DNA from 3 places in the Pseudomonas sp. F-14 TE3623 genome. Region 1 is predicted to be linked to each of the others. Evidence: predicted binding sites of a transcription regulator. Region 1 holds the regulator's gene; each other region holds the start of a gene.

Region 1 (6,352 bases):
GGCCGGTGGCGCTTACCTGTTCTGGAAGAAGCAGAACGCGGTCAAGGTTCAGGCCCTGCAAGAGGTCAAGCGTCAGCAGGAACTGCTGCCATCGCCGGCCCGCGCCCAGGAAACCAAGGAGCTTGGCTGGGATGACGTGACCCCGATCGACATGATCGGCCTGGAAGTCGGTTACCGCCTGATTCCGCTGGTGGATCGCAACCAGGGTGGTCAGTTGCTGGCGCGGATCAAGGGTGTGCGTAAAAAGCTCTCCCAGGACCTGGGCTTCCTGATGCCGACCGTGCATATCCGTGACAACCTCGACCTGGCGCCCAGCGCTTATCGCCTGACCCTGATGGGCGTGATCCTGGCCGAGGCCGAGATTTACCCGGACCGCGAACTGGCGATCAACCCGGGGCAGGTCTACGGCACGCTCAACGGCATTACCGCCAAAGATCCGGCTTTTGGTCTGGAGGCGGTCTGGATCGAAATCAGCCAGCGGGCCCAGGCGCAATCCCTCGGCTACACCGTGGTGGATGCCAGTACGGTAGTGGCAACGCATTTGAACCAGATTTTGTACAAGCATTCCAGCGAGCTGATTGGCCACGAAGAAGTCCAACAACTCATGCAATTGCTGGCCAAAAGCTCACCGAAACTGGCCGAGGAGTTGGTGCCGGGGGTGGTTTCGCTGTCGCAGTTGCTCAAAGTCTTGCAGGCGTTGCTGGCCGAACAGGTGCCGGTACGGGACATTCGCAGCATCGCCGAAGCCATCGCGAACAACGCCGCCAAGAGTCAAGATACTGCCGCTTTGGTGGCCGCGGTGCGCGTCGGCGTATCCCGTGCAATCGTGCAAAGCATTGTAGGTACTGAGTCGGAGCTGCCTGTGATCACCTTGGAGCCAAGGTTGGAACAAATATTGCTCAATAGTCTTCAGAAGGCAGGACAAGGCTCGGAAGAGGGTGTTCTGCTGGAGCCAAGCATGGCAGAGAAACTGCAACGCTCGTTGATCGAAGCGGCGCAGCGTCAGGAAATGCAAGGTCAACCGGTGATTCTGCTGGTGGCCGGTCCGGTTCGCGCGATGCTCTCGCGATTTGGCCGACTGGCAGTCCCGGGTTTGCATGTGTTGGCTTACCAGGAAATCCCTGACAACAAGCAAGTGACCATCGTTGCGACAGTAGGGCCCAACGGCTGAGGTAGTGGTTTATGCAAGTTAAGCGTTTTTTCGCCGCCGATATGCGTCAGGCCATGAAACTGGTTCGTGATGAGCTGGGCGCCGATGCCGCCATCATTGGCAATCGCCGGATCGCCGGCGGTGTCGAGCTAACGGCTGCCCTGGATTACAAATTGTCGGCGCTGGCCCCGCGTGTTCCGAATATGGAACTCGAGGACGAGCTGCGCAAGACCCAGTCGCGGATCGTCACCGCCCAGGCCGAATTGAGCCTGCGTAGCGATGGCGAGAGCGACAAAGCCACCAATCGCCAATTGTTCGCCGGCCTGCCATTGACCGCCGCCGAGCCGCTGATCGAACCGACATTGGCCGAACCTCGGCGCCTGGCACCTGCGCCTGTCGCAGCGACCGGCGTCGACCCGCGTGCATTCGACTCGATGCGTTTCGAACTCAACAGCCTGCGTGAACTGATGGAAGTTCAACTCGGCTCGCTGGCCTGGAATCAATTGCAAGGCAGCCGTCCAGCCCAGGCCAACCTCTGGCGTCGCTTGCAACGCATCGGCCTGTCCGGCCCGTTGTCGCGCGATCTGCTGGCACTGATTACCGATATTGAAGAACCCCGTCAGGCCTGGCGCATGTTGCTCGCGCACCTGGCACGGATGATTGCCACCCCGGAAGTCGAGCCATTGGAAGAGGGCGGTGTGATTGCCATGGTCGGCCCAGCCGGTATGGGCAAGACCACCACGCTGGCCAAACTCGCCGCGCGTTATGTGCTCAAGTACGGCGCGCAAAACATCGCGCTGGTGAGCATGGACAGCTACCGCATTGGTGCTCAGGAACAGCTCAAGACTCTGGGCCGCATCCTCAATGTGTCAGTGACTCATGTCGACCCGGGCCAATCGCTGGTGCAGGCGCTGGAGCCTTTGCTGCGCAAACGCGTGGTGCTGATCGATACCGCCGGCCTGCAGGCCAGCGATCCGGCACTGCGCATGCAGCTCGAAAGCCTGGCCGGACGCGGCATCAAATCAAAAAATTATCTGGTCTTGGCAACCACTAGCCAGAAACAGGTTCTAACCGCTGCTTATCACAGTTACAAACGTTGCGGCCTTGCCGGCTGCATCCTGACTAAACTGGATGAAACGGCAAGCTTGGGCGAGGTGTTGAGCCTGGCCATCAGTCATGAACTGCCGGTGGCTTACCTGACCGATGGCCCGCGGATCCCGGATGATTTGCATCTGCCGCGTCGTCATCAGTTGGTCAGTCGCGCCGTTAGCGTGCAAATGCAGGAAGAACCCAGCGAAGAAGCCATGGCTGACATGTTCGCTGACCTTTACCACAGTCCGACCAAGCGGGTTGGCTGAGGTATTAATGAACAGTTTTTGTACCTACATCGATGGTCTGCCATGCATTGTTCAGTTTGTGAACGCGCAGCCAGTAATGTGGCCTCCGTCTAAGTAAGACAAGGTAAAGAAATAACATGGGCAGCATGCATCCCGTACAGGTGATCGCGGTGACCGGCGGCAAAGGTGGCGTCGGGAAGACTAACGTGTCAGTGAACTTGTCCCTGGCTCTAGCTGAGCTCGGCCGGCGCGTCATGCTGCTGGATGCCGATCTGGGGCTGGCGAACGTCGACGTCCTGCTGGGGCTGACACCCAAACGTACCCTGGCCGACGTGATCGAAGGCCGCTGTGAGCTGCGTGACGTGCTGTTGCAGGGGCCTGGCGGGATCCGCATCGTCCCGGCTGCGTCCGGCACCCAGAGCATGGTTCATCTGAGCCCGGCCCAGCATGCCGGCCTGATCCAGGCCTTCAGCGACATCGGCGACAACCTCGACGTATTGGTGATCGACACCGCTGCGGGCATTGGAGATTCGGTAGTCAGTTTCGTCCGCGCAGCGCAAGAAGTCTTGCTGGTGGTGTGCGACGAGCCGACCTCCATCACTGACGCCTACGCGCTGATCAAACTGCTTAACCGCGACTACGGCATGAATCGTTTCCGCGTCCTGGCCAACATGGCGCAGAGCCCGCAGGAAGGCCGCAACCTGTTCGCCAAGTTGACCAAGGTCACGGATCGTTTCCTCGACGTCGCCTTGCAATACGTCGGTGCGGTGCCTTACGACGAAAGCGTGCGCAAGGCCGTGCAGAAGCAGCGTGCCGTCTACGAAGCCTTCCCGCGCTCCAAGTGCGCCCTGGCGTTCAAGGCCATTGCGCAGAAGGTCGATACCTGGCCACTGCCGGCCAACCCTCGCGGGCATCTGGAGTTTTTCGTCGAGCGCCTCGTGCAACAAACGGCAGGACCCGTCCTATGACAGCCAGTGGCTACAACCTCTACAAGAAGTCGGCACGTGACGCGCAGTACGAGCTGATCGAGCGTTACGCGCCACTGGTCAAACGCATTGCCTACCACTTGCTGGCGCGTTTGCCGGCCAGTGTCCAGGTCGAAGACTTGATCCAGGCCGGGATGATCGGCCTGCTTGAAGTATCAACCAAATACGACGCCAGCAAAGGCGCGAGTTTCGAGACGTACGCGGGCATTCGAATCCGCGGCGCGATGCTCGATGAAGTGCGCAAGGGGGACTGGGCGCCACGTTCGGTTCACCGCAATACCCGCATGGTCAGCGACGCGATTCGCTCGATTGAAGCTAAAACCGGCCGTGACGCTAAAGATCACGAAGTTGCGGCCGAACTCCAATTGAGTCTCGACGATTATTACGGGATTTTGAACGACACCCTGGGCAGCCGGTTATTCAGTTTCGACGATCTGTTGCAGGACGGCGAACACGAAGGGCTGCACGAGGATGGCGCCAGTGCTCATCTCGAGCCGTCACGCGATCTGGAAGATGAACGCTTCCAGGCGGCGCTGGCGGACGCGATTGCCAATTTGCCGGAGCGTGAGCGACTGGTGTTGGCGCTGTACTACGACGAAGAGTTGAATCTCAAGGAAATCGGTGAGGTCCTGGGGGTCAGCGAATCGCGGGTCAGCCAGTTACACAGCCAGTGCGCGGCCCGTTTGCGGGGGCGTTTGGGGGAGTGGCGAGCGCGCTGACAGGCAGTGTGGGGACACTGCGAACGAGGTTGGTACGGCATTTTGCTGCACCCGTCACGGCCCGTTGTAATCCATACAACTGTTGAGTGTTACGCCGAATTGATTGAACGGCGCGTTCAGGTGCTGCGCGCGTTTTAAGACTGCTTGGAGGTCGAATTGGACAAGAATATGAAAATCCTCATCGTTGATGACTTCTCAACGATGCGGCGGATCATAAAAAACCTGTTGCGTGACCTTGGGTTCACCAACACGGTCGAGGCGGATGACGGTATTACCGCGATTCCGGTCCTCAACAGCGGGAGCATCGACTTTCTGGTAACGGACTGGAACATGCCCGGCATGACCGGTATTGATCTGCTGCGCCACGTGCGTGCCGATGAAAAACTCAAACACCTGCCGGTGTTGATGGTCACGGCCGAAGCCAAGCGCGAGCAAATCATCGAAGCCGCTCAGGCGGGTGTGAACGGCTATGTGGTCAAGCCATTCACGGCTCAAGCGTTGAAAGACAAGATTGAAAAGATCTTCGAACGCATCGGTTGATGTGCAAAGCCAGTCCGTCACGGGGGAGCTATGGAGCATAACGAATCTTCACAGGGCGATTTTGAGTCGACCCTGAAAAAACACGCGGTCGAACTGGTCGAAAGCCTTGAAAAAGGCAGGTTCGGCGACGCTGTGCAACTGATCCATGAGCTCAACCAGACCCGTGACCGCGGCCTGTACCAGGAAGTGGGCAAGCTCACTCGCGAGCTGCATAGCGCGATCGTCAATTTTCAGATTGACCCGCACATGCCGCAAGCCGAGGAAGTGTCTCAGATTACGGATGCCACCGAGCGCCTGGGTTATGTGGTCAAGCTGACCGAGGCCGCGGCCAACCGCACCATGGACCTGGTGGAAAACGCCACGCCGCTGATCAACAGCCTGAGCGACGAAGCTCAGGCGCTGAGCACGGATTGGGGTCGGTTCATGCGCCGCGAAGTCGGGGCTGAAGAGTTCCGCGAACTGGCCCGGCGGGTTGACGGTTTCCTGACACGCAGCAGCGAAGACAACCGCGTCGTGTCGAGCAACCTCAACGACATTCTGCTGGCCCAGGATTACCAGGACCTCACCGGTCAGGTGATCAAGCGCGTGACCCAATTGGTCACCGACGTTGAAAGCAACCTGCTCAAGCTCGTGCTCATGGCCAGTCAGGTCGACCGCTTTGCGGGTATCGAACATGACCGTGAAGCGATGCTTGCTGAAAAAGATCCGCAAAAACATCTCTCTCAGGGTGAAGGTCCGCAGATTCATGCCGATAAAAGAGAAGACGTTGTGTCCGGTCAGGACGATGTGGACGATTTGTTATCCAGCCTAGGATTTTAGAGTTTTAGTATTTTAGGTTTTTTAGGTTTTTAGACCTCAGGAGCACCCCCTTAATGAGCTTCGGCGCCGATGAAGAGATCCTTCAGGATTTCCTGGTTGAGGCCGGCGAGATTCTAGAGCAACTGTCCGAACAGCTGGTCGAGCTTGAAAGCCGACCGGATGATGCGGATTTGCTCAATGCAATTTTTCGCGGTTTTCACACTGTAAAAGGGGGCGCCGGCTTCCTCCAGCTCAACGAGCTGGTGGAGTGCTGTCACATCGCCGAGAACGTGTTCGACATTCTGCGCAAGGGTGAACGACGCGTCGACTCGGAACTGATGGACGTGGTTCTCGAGGCACTGGACGCGGTGAACGGCATGTTCAGCGAAGTCCGCGAACGCAGCCCGATCACGGCTGCCACGCCTGAATTGCTTGCAGCGTTGGCCCGTTTGGCCGAGCCGCAAACCGCCGATGAAGCGGCACCTGTCGCTGAAGTGGTGCAGGCACCTGCCGCCGAAAGCGAATCAGGTGACATCACCGATAACGAATTCGAACAGCTGCTGGACTCGCTGAATGCCGTCAAGGCTCAGGCCGAGGCTCCCGTGGTTGCTTCGCCGCCTGCCGCCGATGCGGCGGCTAGCGACGAAATCACCGATGCCGAGTTCGAGTCGTTGCTCGATCAACTGCACGGCAAAGGCCAGTTCGCCCCCGATGCAGTGGTCGCGGCGCCCGCCGCACCGGCTGCCCCGAAAGCGGCAGGCGACAGCTCCGACATCACCGACGACGAGTTCGAAGCACTGCTCGATCAGCTGCACGGCAAAG
Region 2 (6,352 bases), 1.7 Mb from region 1:
CCTGTCAGCCGATAGGCAATACGCTTGTCATCATCCACCGGCCCGCTGAAGTCGAAACCCATGCCGCGCTGGCCTTGCGTGCCCACCGTGGCTTGAACCTGATGATAGGGCTCATACAACGGTTTCTTGCTGGTCAACGCCACCAGCCCACCCGGCGAGCTACGACCGTAGAGCACCGACGATGGCCCTTTGAGAATATCGACTCGTTCGAGGAAGTACGGGTCCACCTGCATGGTGCTGTAGGTGCCGCTGTCGCCCATGGATTTGAGGCCGTCGAGATAGATATTATCCACCGAGCCGTCGTTGAAACCGCGCATCGCCACGTAGTCATACCGGTGGGTTGCGCCGTAAGGGTTGGTCAGCACGCCCGGGGTGTAGCGCATTGCCTGGGACACGGTTTGCGAGCCTTGGTCGTCCATTTGCTCGCGGGTCACCACGGACACGCTTTGTGAGGTTTCCAGCAGCGCGGTACTGGTCTTGGTGGCGATCTGGCTGTGCGTTGCGTTGTAGCCATCCATGCTGCCCAGCGCATTGCCCAGGGCGAAGCCTTTGATGTCGGTGGTGGGTAGCGCCAGGGCTTCGGTTTCAGCGACCGGCCGCAGCACATAGCTGCTGCCATCCTGACTGACGGCCACAAGCCCTGTGCCGTTGAGCAAATGGCTCAACGCCTGATCCGCCGAATAGTCGCCCTGTAATCCCGGCGATTGAAGGCCCTGAGTTTGAGCTGGAGTCGTCGACAGCGTGATGCCCGCCTGACGCGCGAATTGATTGAGCACATCGCTCAAGGGGCCGGCGGCGATGTTGTAGCGGTGACTAGTGACTTCGCTGCCCTGGGCTGCAACGCCAAGTGTCGGCAGCAGGCCGACACTCAATGCGGTCGAGAACAGCGCCGCGCGGATGGCGTGGCGCAATACGCCTGATTCCGCGGCGAAATGGAGAGGGTTCTTACTGATGGCGCGCACAGTCATTGTAGGTTCCGTAGGAAGTCGCTGAAGGCAGAGTTGAAGTGCTTACTGACTAAGCCGGACTTGTTCGGAAAACCCGCCAAAAATAATTCAGGCCTGTTGCTCCAGCGTCACCCAATAGCGAGTGCGATAGCGCAGTTGCACCGGCAGGGTGTGCGGCAGGATAGCCAGCAGTTTGTCGGTATCTTCGAGGCGGAAAACCCCGGACAGCCGCAAGTGGGCAATGTCCGCCGCGCAGGTCAGGTAACCGGGCCGGTAACGCCCGACTTCATTAATGAAATCCCCGAGGCGCATGTTTCGGGTGACGATCAGGCCGTCCACCCAGGCGCCGGCATCCATGTTTTGAGGCGGTGCCAACTGCGCGCGACTGCGATCGATCAGATAACTCTGCCCGGCCTGCACCTGAATCGGCAGGCCATCAGCCGCCCGTGGCGAATGGATCGCGACCGTGCCGCTGGTGACGCTCAGCCGCGTGCAGTCGGTGTCCTGACGAACGATGAAGCGCGCCGCCACACTTTCGAACACGCCATGACGGCTTTGCACCCGCAACGGTCGATCAAACGAAACCCCTTCACTTGCCCCACCGCACGTCACGATGATTTCGCCGCGAGTCAGTTTGATCAAGCGCTGCTGCGCGGTGTAGTCCAGATCCACCGCGCTGGCGGTGTTGAGTTCCAGGCGCGTGCCATCCGGTAACTGGAAACCGCGTCGCTCGCCCGTGGCGGTGGCGAAGTCGGCGGTCCACTGCTGCCAGCCGATCGTATCCTTGCCCAACCACGCCGCTGAACCCATTAGCAATGCGCCCGATAGCAGCTTCAATGCCTGACGCCGCCCCAATCCCTGTGCGCTGTTTTCCAAAGTGTTGAAAGCGACTTGGGCGCCGGGCACCGCGCGCAGATTACTGCTCAACTCGGCTTGCAGGGACTGCACCCGTTGCCAGGCCAGTTCGTGCTCACGGTGTTCCGCTCGCCAGACGTGGCACTGCTGGCGCAGTCTGGAATTGGTCGCGTTGTTGCGCAGACGCAGTAACCAATGGATAGCTTGTTTAACCACCTGCTGATGTGACTCGCCGCGACGGTTCAGCGCTGAGTTATCCACAGGCATCACGCTTCATACCGCAGCACGTAACAGTGATATAGCGCGTCGGCCACATAGCGTTCCACTGAGCGTAGGGATAATCCCATGTGTTCTGCGATCTGCTTGTGGGTAAGTCCTTCGCACTGGGCCAGCAGAAATGCCTGACGCACTTTCGGCTTCAGGCCTTCAAGCATGCGGGCGATGCTTTCCAGCAATTCGAGCACCAATGCCCGTGCCTCGGCGCTCGGGGTTTCGGCCTCGGGCAAATGGGCAATGGTTTCCAGGTACGCGCGCTCGATTTCCTCACGGCGCCAGTGGTCGATCACCAGACCGCGAGCGATGGTTCGCAGAAAGGCGCGGGGGGCCTTGAGCTCCAGGCGTTCGGTTCTTTGCAGCAGACGGACGAACGTATCCTGAGCCAGATCCGCCGCATCGGCCGCATTGCCCAATCGCGCGCGCAGCCACGTGTTGAGCCACCCGTGATGACTGCTGTAAAGCGCCTGTACTGCAAACTCAGGTGAAGACATGAACGCGACAGCCCGACGTCACAAATGATAATTAGTCGCATTGTCATCAAGGGTCGAAAAATTTGCAACTGCCGTTCGAGCAATCGTCAGCAAACACTGCTACTCGGGCGTTCTAGCATGCCGTTCGGCGGGTATCTGACGGGTTTCGTACAAATCCCTAAGATTTCTCCCACTCGTGCCGACAGCCTTGGTGAGACATGCGTGCACCAAAGTAGAGCGGCTCCAGAATGCCGTCTGCGCTGTTACATGGAATGTTGCAACCCGGAACGCATCCCCACTTTTTGCATAAGAAGTCCCATGAAATGAATCTCAAGTTCAGCCATAAAATTCTGCTGGCCGCTTCAGGCGTCGTGGTGTTGGCTTTTGCGTTGTTCACTTTGTACAACGACTATCTGCAGCGAAACACCATCCGACAGAACCTCGAGTCTTCCGTTGAGCAAGCCGGAGAGCTGACCGCCAGCAGCGTGCAGAACTGGATGAGCGGCCGCGTGCTGGTCCTGGAAAACCTCGCGCAGAACGTCGCTCATCAAGGCGCCAATGCCGATTTTCCGGGGCTGGTCGATCAACCCGCCCTCACTTCCAACTTCCAGTTCACCTACGTCGGGCAGGCCAATGGTGTGTTCACCCAGCGCCCTGACGCGAAGATGCCGGACGGCTACGATCCGCGTCAGCGCCCTTGGTACAAACAAGCCGTGGTCGCCGACAAGACCATGCTGACCCCGCCTTACATGGCTGCGGTCGGCGGGTTGGTGGTGACCATCGCTATGCCGGTGAAGAAGCAAGGCGAACTGTTGGGCGTTGTCGGCGGCGACCTGAGTCTGGAAACCCTGGTGAAGATCATCAACTCGGTGGAATTCGGTGGCATCGGTCACGCGTTCCTCGTCAGCGCCGACGGTCAGGTGATCGTCAGCCCGGACAAGGACCAAGTGATGAAGAACCTGAAAGACATCTATCCGGGTTCCAGTGTCCGTATCGGGAAAGGCAATCAGGAAGTAGAACTGAACAAGCAGGACCGCATCCTCTCGTTCACGCCGGTGAGTGGTTTGCCGAATGCCGAGTGGTACGTCGGTCTGTCGATCGACAAGGCCAAGGCCTACGCACCACTGAGCCAATTCCGCACCTCGGCGCTGATCGCGATGTTCATCGCCGTGACCGCCATTGCAGTGCTGCTGAGTCTGTTGATCAGCGTGCTGATGCGTCCGCTGACCACGATGGGTCGAGCGATGCAGGACATCGCTCAGGGTGAGGGCGACCTGACCCGTCGTCTGGTCGTAGAAAGCAAAGATGAGTTCGGCGAGTTGGGCGGCTCCTTCAACCAATTCGTGGAGCGGATTCACGCGTCGATTTCCGAAGTCTCCTCGGCGACCCGTCAGGTGCATGACCTGTCGCAACGGGTGATGGCATCGTCCAATGCTTCGATCATTGGCTCCGACGAACAAAGCGCCCGCACCAACAGCGTGGCCGCGGCGATCAACCAATTGGGCGCTGCTACCCAGGAAATCGCCCGCAACGCCGCCGATGCTTCGCAACACGCCAGCGGCGCGAGCGAGCAGGCCGATGACGGTCGTCAGGTGGTGGAAAAAACCATCCTGGCCATGACTGAGCTGTCGCAAAAAATCAGCCTGTCCTGCACGCAGATCGAAACCCTGAACGCGAGCACCGACAACATCGGTCACATTCTCGATGTGATCAAAGGTATCTCCCAGCAGACCAACTTGCTGGCGCTCAACGCGGCCATCGAAGCGGCTCGTGCCGGTGAGGCCGGTCGTGGTTTTGCGGTGGTGGCGGACGAGGTGCGTAACCTTGCTCATCGCACTCAGGAATCGGCGGAAGAGATCCACAAGATGATCAGCTCGCTGCAGATCGGTTCTCGCGAAGCGGTGACCACGATGAATGCCAGTCAGGTGTCCAGCGAGCAGAGCGTTGAAGTGGCGAACCAGGCCGGCCTGCGCCTGGTCAGCGTGACCCAGCGCATCGGCGAAATCGACGGCATGAACCAGTCGGTAGCCGCGGCGACCGAAGAGCAGACCGCCGTGGTGGAAACTCTCAACGTTGACGTCAACCAGATCAACCTGCTGAACCAGCAGAGCGTGGCCAACCTCAATGAAACATTGAAGGATTGCGATGCGCTGTCCCAGCAGGCCAATCGGTTGAAGCAGTTGGTTGATAGTTTCAAGATCTGATTGAGGTCAGTTCTACCGCGTTATCGTTCAATCGCGAGCAGGCTCGCTCCCACAGGGGTTCTCAGTCGTTCACAAATGTTGTGATCACTGAAAATCCCATGTGGGAGCGAGCCTGCTCGCGATAGCGGTAGATCAGTCACCGCTGAACCAAAGCCTTAAACAAACAGCTTCAACACATTCCCCATCGCATCATCGGCAAACCCCTGAACAAAATCCTTGAACCCCGGCAGGGCTTCGGCATCACCTTGGGCCGGTTCGGCGATGATGGTCCAGGTCGCCCGCGACTTGCTCGCCCCCAAGGTTTCAACACTCATCGCCGCCCACAAATTGGCCACGCCCAGCGTGTTGTAGATCGTCGTCCAGGTCATGTTCAGCGCCTGGTCATCCCGGGAGTTGAGTTGCTCGACCACCAGGTTGCCGTCCTTGAAGAATTTCTTGCGCAGCGACGACACACCTTCGCCCGTCATCTCGATGTGCGACAGCGCCGGAATGAATTGATCGAAGCCGGCAAAGTTACCGACCACCGTCCAGACTTGCGCCGCATCGGCCGGTACTTCCACCGAAGACACAACGTGGCAGCCGTGAGGATTTTTGATCAGGGTATCGGGTTGCAGAGTATTCATGGTTTTGCTCCGTGCAGGGTTAGGGTGAATCAGATGAAGTTGATTTCTTTGAGGTAGTCGCAGCCGCGCCGCAGCAACGCCGGGGATTTTTCCGGGTAGTGCGCGCCCATCTGCCGGACGCCGGCCTGGGCGTTGTCGTGGCCGATCATCGAGATGTCGCCGATGTCTTCTTCGAAGCCGTTGAGGTAGAAACCCAGTACGCCAAACAGCGCGTTATCACTGTCGACGCGGCCCAGTTGCTGCTGCCAGTCGGCGACGCTGACCATGGCGAACTCCCGACCGGCCTCGCGAAACGACGCCACGTAGCAATCCCAGCTAAGGGGCTCGGGGTTGTGCAGGTTGAACACCGCTTTTTCGGCTTGGTAACGGCTGGCGTGGAAGGCGATGAAACGGGCGAGGAAATCCACCGGCATCAGGTCGAAATTCAGCGCGAACTCCGGCACCTTGCCGAGCTGGATCGAGCCCTTGAGCATCAGCATCAAGCGATTCTTGTGGGGCTGGCAGACACCGGTGAGGCTGTTGAAACTGATGTTGCCGGGGCGATAAAGATTGACCCGCACCCCACGCTCCCGCGCCCGTTCGAGGATCCGCTCGCCGACCCATTTGGACAGGTTGTAGCCGTTCTTGATGTAGATCGGCGGTGTCTGTGCTGCGGGCAATTCCAGCACCCGGCCATCGTCGGAAATCGTGCTGGACGCCGAGAGCGTCGAGATGAAATTGAAGACCTTCTTGCTGCGCCCTTCACACAAACGCAGGCACTCGAAAATCGGCTCGACGTTGTCCCGCGCCAACGACTCGTAATCGAGGACGTGATTGACGTTGGCGGCGTTGTGCACCAGCGCGCCGAACTCGCGGTCCAGTCGTTGGTAAACATCTTCGCTGAGCCCCAGTTGCGGGCGAGTGATGTCCGCCGCGTAAACCCGCACCCGGCTCAGGTCCAGATGCTCCAGACGGTTTTCCCGCAACGCCTGAGCAAA
Region 3 (6,352 bases), 160 kb from region 1:
TCATGCGGCAGGTGCCGCTGGAGGTGCTATTCATCGCCGGGTTTTTCTGTTCGTTGGTGCAGTTCTGCCTGTACCCGTTGGCGGTGGCGTTCTCCAACGACCACGTCGAGGGTGATCGCCGGGTGTCGCTGACGGCGATGCTACTGGTGACCTACGGTGTCGGCGCGAGTATCGGGCCGCTGGTGGCCGGGGTGCTGATGAAGCTGTTCGGCAGTCAGATGCTCTATGCCTTCTTCAGCTTCTTCGCCCTGGTGCTGGTGTGGCGAATCCGCCCGAAAGCGGTCACCAACCTGCATCAGGTAGACGATGCTCCGCTGCATCACGTGGCCATGCCGGACAGTATGTCGAGTTCGCCACTGGTCGCTTGCCTTGACCCGCGAGTCGATGAGCAGGTGGTGCAGGATCAGATGCAGAACCCGGTCAACCCGGAAGCTGATTTCAATCCGGATGCCGAGCCCGAATCAGAAGTTGAAACAGAAACAGACTCGGAATCAGAAGACCCTGACACGGGGCGCGAGCAAAGCTTTACCGAAGCGAGGCCTTGATCAAGGCATAAAAAAACGGGCAGTCACCGCAAGGGACTGCCCGTTTTTTATAGGGGCGGCGAATCAGAAATCGTCTTTATCGAAGCGCCGCGCTTCGCGCTGAAGCTGATAGACGAACCGCTCGACCTGCCGCTGCACCAGGCCGCTCATGTTGTGAAAACGCACGCCGGCGAAGGTGGTGTTGATCTTCTCTTCGAAGTGCAGGTAACGCAGTTCGACCGGTGCCGTCATGCTGCCGAAGGGCAGGGCGGCGACGAAGCGGTCGTAGACCTGGCCCAGTTGCAGGCTGGCGGTGATGTCGCCCTCGAAGCGTAACTTGCAGCCGGTGGCTGAGATGTCTAGCAGTTTGCCGCTGACGGGCGACTTGAGTTTGTCACCCCCCAGATCGACATTGACCAATTGCGCCAGCTTCAACGCAGCGCGGAAAGCATTGCGGCGCTGGTGGTAAACCACCTCATCGGGCAGCGCGCCACGGTAGCAACGGCCATCGCCGGATTCGTCGATGGTCAGCGGGCCATTGCTTTCCCAGGCGATGCGTACACCGTCGTGAAAGCCTTCGACCTTGAACGGCTCGCCGGCCAACAAAAAGCGTTCGCCGTCGCGCGGGATCATTTCGTCCAGGGCGATCATGTTGCTGTCACGGTCGATGTCCACCAGATAACTCTGGAAGCGCTGGCTGCGCTCATGGAACGTGATGATCAGCGGGTCATGGCTGTCTTGCAGCTGACGCAGATTGCCGGAGATTTCCAGGGGCGTGGTGAGCACCTTGGGTGGCTGCGGAGCATCTTCCGCGTTTAAGGCATTGAACACGGGGCATCAATCTCCAGACAAATATGACTACTGGCTAGCATTCTGCCAGCATGTTTCGCGTCTTGATAGAGCGTGCTCATTGAAAGGCTCAAGCCTGACTGAGCGGGCGTGGTTTTGCGAGTTTGGAGGTTGAACCGCGGGCATCATAGAGCGCTGGTGGCTCGCCGCCGGTGAGGATTTTCAGCTGGTTGGCCGTGGCGGCCTGCTGCACCAGAATCGACTGGCCATTATTCACGTTGGCGGCCTGGCACTGGGCCAGGAGGTCGGTCAGCACGTCGCTCTGTGCTAGCAACTGGTCGCCAATGCTCGAATGGCTGGCAAGTTGCTCCAGGCCCTGACGATTGGGCGGCAGGTTGAGGCTGGCGAGGATTTCACTGCGCTTGCGGCCATGCTGCTCAAGCAAAATGATCAATGCCTGTTTCTGCGCCAGAATCTCTTCAAGCAGTGGCATGTCGCGACCGTGCAGCGCGAGGGACTCGGTTTGCAGCAGCTCCAGCAGGTGTTGCGCCGGGGCAAAGTCGTCGATGATCAGTTGCAGTAAATTAGTGTCGTGCATGGCTGGCCTTGGGTTTTAAGCGTCCAAAAGCCTGGCGCGGGCCGTGGCCTAGCGCTGGGCTTCGAAGTTGAGCAGTTTGCTGGCTACACGGTTGCTGTCGACTTTATAGCTGCCATCGGCAATCGCTGCTTTCAACTCGGCCACGCGGGCTTTGTCGACGGCAGGCTGATCGCGCAGCTTGTCAGTGACCTTCTGCAACTGCTGAGCCTCATTGCTGAGGTGTACCGACTCCCCGCTTTTGGTGGTACCAGCCTGTTCGGCCGGGGTATTCAGCGGCGCGGATTGGCCGGCTTCGGCGGTTTCCTTCGCAGCGCTGGTACGTGTACTGCCCGTAAGTGACGAGGAGCTGTTTAAACGACTGAAATCGATGACCATGACAAAAAACCTCTGGGTATTTGGACGCTTGCCATGTTTTCGGCTCTCCCCCGGAAAACTTTAGGCCCATTTATCAATGAGCTTGCATGCGCCAGCGCGTGTCCTGCATGCGGCACAGTTTAGGGAACAGGCGAGTAGCGCGCCATTTTTTCACGAACAGAGATCCTTACATGGCCACTTCCACCTGGCCGGGCGCGGTAACTTGCGCCTTGATGACCCGCTGGGAGTTAAGGTTTTTCACGCGAATCTGTTCGCTCATGCCGCCGTTGGACAGCGCTTCACCCGGCATACGTACACTGAGCGTACCACTGCGGGCGGTAATCACCACCTGATCGCCCTTGCGAATCACTTCCGCCTGTTCGAGGTGCACCAGGGTAATGACCTGATCGGCGACCATTGGTCGGGTAAGTTTTTGTCCGATCGCCTGATCGACGGAGGTCAGAAAACCCTGATTTATCAAGCTGATATCGCGCTCGCGCAGGGTCACGTCCTGCGGTTCGATAATCCCTGTTCGTTTGAGCGGACGGGTGGTGGTCACGATGTCGCGAAACAGCCGTACTTGAGCGGGTACGAAGACTGTCCAAGGGGAAGCGCCCTCGCAGCGAACCTTGACCGTGACCCGGCCCAGAGGCCTCGCCGGGCTCTCAAGGGTGGCTGTCAATTCCTTGTCGCACATGGGCATGCGCAGGCGCGGATCGAGTTGGTTGACCTCGATCTCATAGCGTCCTTGCGTTTGACTCGTCGCCAGATAGTCTTCTACGGTGAATTCAAGAAAGCCCTGAGTGACGCCGATAAGCATGTCAGGCAAGGTAACCGCGTCAGCAAGGGCAGGGCTGCCAGCGTTGAACAGGCAAGCGGCCGACATTGCGCAGAGCAATCTGCGACAGGTTAGTGTCAGGTGTCGGAAAAATGTCGGTTCTGTGTTCATAAGAGTTAAAAAGCAAGCGCCGTGCCGTTTAGTGATGAATGTGCGTCGCAACACACTTAGCGTTGGTGTAGGAGTCTGGGCATGGCTGGTGTAATGGATTCGGTGAACCAGCGCACGCAACTGGTAGGGCAGAATCGCCTTGAGCTGTTGTTGTTCCGTCTTGACGGCCAGCAGCTGTATGGGATCAACGTGTTCAAGGTTCGCGAGGTGCTGCAATGCCCCAAGCTGACCCTGATGCCCAAGTCCAGTCCTGTCGTGTGCGGTGTGGCGAATATTCGGGGGGCGACCATTCCGATTCTGGATCTGGCGATGGCGACCGGTTCCGGAGCGCTGAAAGATCAAAGCAATCCCTTCGTGATCATCACGGAGTACAACACCAAGACCCAGGGTTTCCTGGTTCGGTCGGTGGAGCGCATCGTCAACATGAACTGGGAGGAGATTCATCCGCCACCCAAGGGCACCGGGCGCGATCACTACCTGACGGCGGTGACTCGGGTCGACAATCAGCTAGTTGAAATCATCGACGTCGAAAAGGTGCTGGCGGAAGTGGCGCCGACGCCGGAAGCGATTTCGTCGGGCGTGGTGGATGTCGAGACTCAGCACAAGGCGTTGTCCTTGCGGGTGCTGACGGTCGATGACTCATCGGTGGCGCGCAAGCAGGTGAGCCGTTGCCTGCAAACGGTCGGAGTCGAAGTGGTGGCGTTGAACGACGGTCGGCAAGCGCTGGATTACCTGCGCAAGCTGGTCGACGAGGGCAAGAAGCCGGAAGACGAGTTCCTGATGATGATCTCCGACATCGAGATGCCGGAGATGGACGGGTACACCCTGACGGCCGAAATCCGCAACGACCCGCGCATGCAAAAGCTGCATATCATCCTGCATACTTCGTTGTCGGGTGTATTCAATCAGGCGATGGTCAAGAAGGTCGGTGCCGATGACTTCCTGGCCAAATTCCGTCCTGATGACCTGGCATCCCGGGTAGTCGACCGGATCAAAGCAGCAGATAACAGCTAGGGGCCTTTTGCCCCTGGCGGTCAACACGATTTAAGAGGCGGCATCTTTGTCTACGGGTAATTTGGATTTCGAACAGTTCCGGGTATTCCTGGAAAAAGCCTGTGGCATTTTGCTCGGTGAAAACAAGCAATACCTGGTCTCGAGCCGTCTCAACAAACTGATGGAACAGCAGGGCATCAAATCATTGGGTGAGCTGGTTCAGCGCATCCAGACCCAGCCACGCAGCGGTTTGCGCGAGATGGTAGTGGATGCCATGACCACCAACGAAACCCTGTGGTTTCGTGACACCTATCCGTTTGAAGTCTTGAAGAACAAGGTATTGCCCGAAGCGATCAAGGCAGCCCCCGGCCAGCGCCTGCGGATCTGGTCGGCAGCGTGTTCGTCGGGCCAGGAACCCTATTCGCTGTCGATGTCCATCGATGAATTCGAGCGGGTCAACATGGGCCAGTTGAAAATGGGCGTGCAGATTGTTGCCACGGACCTGTCCGGCACTATGCTGACCAACTGCAAGACCGGCGAGTACGACAGCCTGGCCATCGGTCGCGGTCTGTCGCCCGAGCGCCTTCAGCGTTACTTCGACCCGAAAGGGCCGGGACGCTGGGCCATCAAGGCGCCGATCAAGAGCCGGGTGGAGTTTCGCTCGTTCAACCTGCTGGACAGCTACGCGAGCCTGGGCAAGTTCGACATCGTGTTCTGCCGCAACGTGCTGATCTACTTCTCCGCCGAGGTGAAGAAAGACATCCTGTTGCGCATTCACAGCACGCTGAAGCCGGGCGGTTATCTGTTCCTTGGTGCGTCCGAAGCGCTGAACGGTTTGCCGGATCATTACCAGATGGTCCAGTGCAGCCCGGGGATCATTTACAAGGCGAAGTGATTCAAAAGCGGCAAGCATAAAAAAACGGGAGTCCTTAGGGGGGGCTCCCGTTTTTTTATGCCTGATGATTTCCCTGAACCTACAACAATCCAATGTGGGAGCGGGCTTGCTCGCGAATGCGGTATGCCAGTCAAAGCAAATGTCGACTGACACGACGCCTTCGCGAGCAAGCCCGCTCCCACAGAGGGAAATGATGTTCTTTCGATCGTGATAAGCGGCAGAAAAGCGGCAGGCGACGGAAACCGGTTGCCGCTTTTCTGGCATTGCCGTCTTGCCACCGCGCGCAAAGCCCCGGTTTACGGGCTTTTTTGAATTGGCACGCCGCTTGCTATATCCATCGTACGAAAATCAGGTCACCCGAAGGTTTCCCGACATGAGCATCAGCTTCGATAAAGCGCTCGGTATCCACGAACAAGCCCTGGGCTTCCGCGCTCAGCGTGCCGAAGTCCTGGCCAACAACATCGCCAACGCCGACACCCCGAACTACAAGGCTCGGGATCTGGACTTCTCGAAAGTGCTCGCCGAGCAGAACGAGAAGACCAAAAACGGCAAGTTCGCCTTGAACATGACCAACAGCCGTCACATCGAAGCTGAAGGCATGGGCAATGGCGACGAGTCGCTGATGTATCGCACGCCGATGCAACCGTCGATCGACCAAAACACTGTGGACGCCCAACTGGAACAGTCGAACTACGCGCAAAACGCGGTCAACTTCCAGGCCAGCTTCACCCTGCTCAACAGTAAATTCAAAGGGCTGGTATCAGCCCTGCGTGGAGAGTAAGTCATGTCCCTTGCCAGTGTTTTCAACATCGCCGGTAGCGGCATGAGTGCCCAGACCACTCGCTTGAACACCGTCGCCTCGAACATCGCCAACGCCGAGACCGTCTCGTCGAGCATCGACCAGACCTACCGTGCCCGTCACCCGGTATTCGCCACCATGTTCCAGGGCGGCCAGAGCGGCGGCAGCGATTCGCTGTTCCAGAACCAGGACGCGGCCGGTCAAGGCGTGCAAGTGCTGGGCGTGGTCGAAGACCAGAGCAACCTTGAAGCGCGCTACGAGCCGAACCATCCGGCTGCCGATGGCAAGGGCTACGTCTACTACCCGAACGTCAACGTCGTCGAAGAAATGGCCGACATGATTTCCGCGAGCCGTTCGTTCCAGACCAACGCCGAAATGATGAATACCGCCAAAACCATGATGCAGAAGGTCCTGACCCTCGGTCAGTGATAAGGGGCGATTCATATGAGCA

Evidence for each region. Region 1 encodes FliA, which starts transcription of late flagellar genes. Its sites were predicted from a motif close to CTAAAGTTTNNNNNNNNNNNGCCGNTAA; they were not measured.
Region 2: the regulator FliA is predicted to act here: its motif matches at 2,727-2,754, upstream of AB7M29_RS03920 (methyl-accepting chemotaxis protein).
Region 3: the regulator FliA is predicted to act here: its motif matches at 2,323-2,350, upstream of flgM (flagellar biosynthesis anti-sigma factor FlgM).

What each region holds. Positions count from the first base shown of each region.
Region 1 is NZ_JBRJHM010000001.1:2,541,355-2,547,706, forward strand. It holds gene flhA (flagellar biosynthesis protein FlhA) at 1-1,171, shown strand, start outside; gene flhF (flagellar biosynthesis protein FlhF) at 1,183-2,508, shown strand; gene fleN (flagellar synthesis regulator FleN) at 2,625-3,455, shown strand; gene fliA (RNA polymerase sigma factor FliA) at 3,452-4,192, shown strand; gene AB7M29_RS11575 (chemotaxis response regulator CheY) at 4,361-4,732, shown strand; gene AB7M29_RS11580 (protein phosphatase CheZ) at 4,763-5,551, shown strand; gene AB7M29_RS11585 (chemotaxis protein CheA) at 5,605-6,352, shown strand, end outside.
Region 2 is NZ_JBRJHM010000001.1:840,484-846,835, forward strand. It holds gene AB7M29_RS03905 (TonB-dependent siderophore receptor) at 1-968, opposite strand, end outside; gene AB7M29_RS03910 (FecR domain-containing protein) at 1,056-2,069, opposite strand; gene AB7M29_RS03915 (sigma-70 family RNA polymerase sigma factor) at 2,069-2,569, opposite strand; gene AB7M29_RS03920 (methyl-accepting chemotaxis protein) at 2,872-4,752, shown strand; gene AB7M29_RS03925 (SRPBCC family protein) at 4,908-5,375, opposite strand; gene AB7M29_RS03930 (amino acid adenylation domain-containing protein) at 5,405-6,352, opposite strand, start outside.
Region 3 is NZ_JBRJHM010000001.1:2,385,854-2,392,205, forward strand. It holds gene AB7M29_RS10800 (MFS transporter) at 1-545, shown strand, start outside; gene AB7M29_RS10805 (flagellar brake protein) at 609-1,355, opposite strand; gene AB7M29_RS10810 (flagella synthesis protein FlgN) at 1,444-1,911, opposite strand; gene flgM (flagellar biosynthesis anti-sigma factor FlgM) at 1,960-2,286, opposite strand; gene flgA (flagellar basal body P-ring formation chaperone FlgA) at 2,453-3,214, opposite strand; gene AB7M29_RS10825 (chemotaxis protein CheV) at 3,296-4,228, shown strand; gene cheR (protein-glutamate O-methyltransferase CheR) at 4,275-5,102, shown strand; gene flgB (flagellar basal body rod protein FlgB) at 5,476-5,883, shown strand; gene flgC (flagellar basal body rod protein FlgC) at 5,887-6,330, shown strand; gene flgD (flagellar hook assembly protein FlgD) at 6,346-6,352, shown strand, end outside.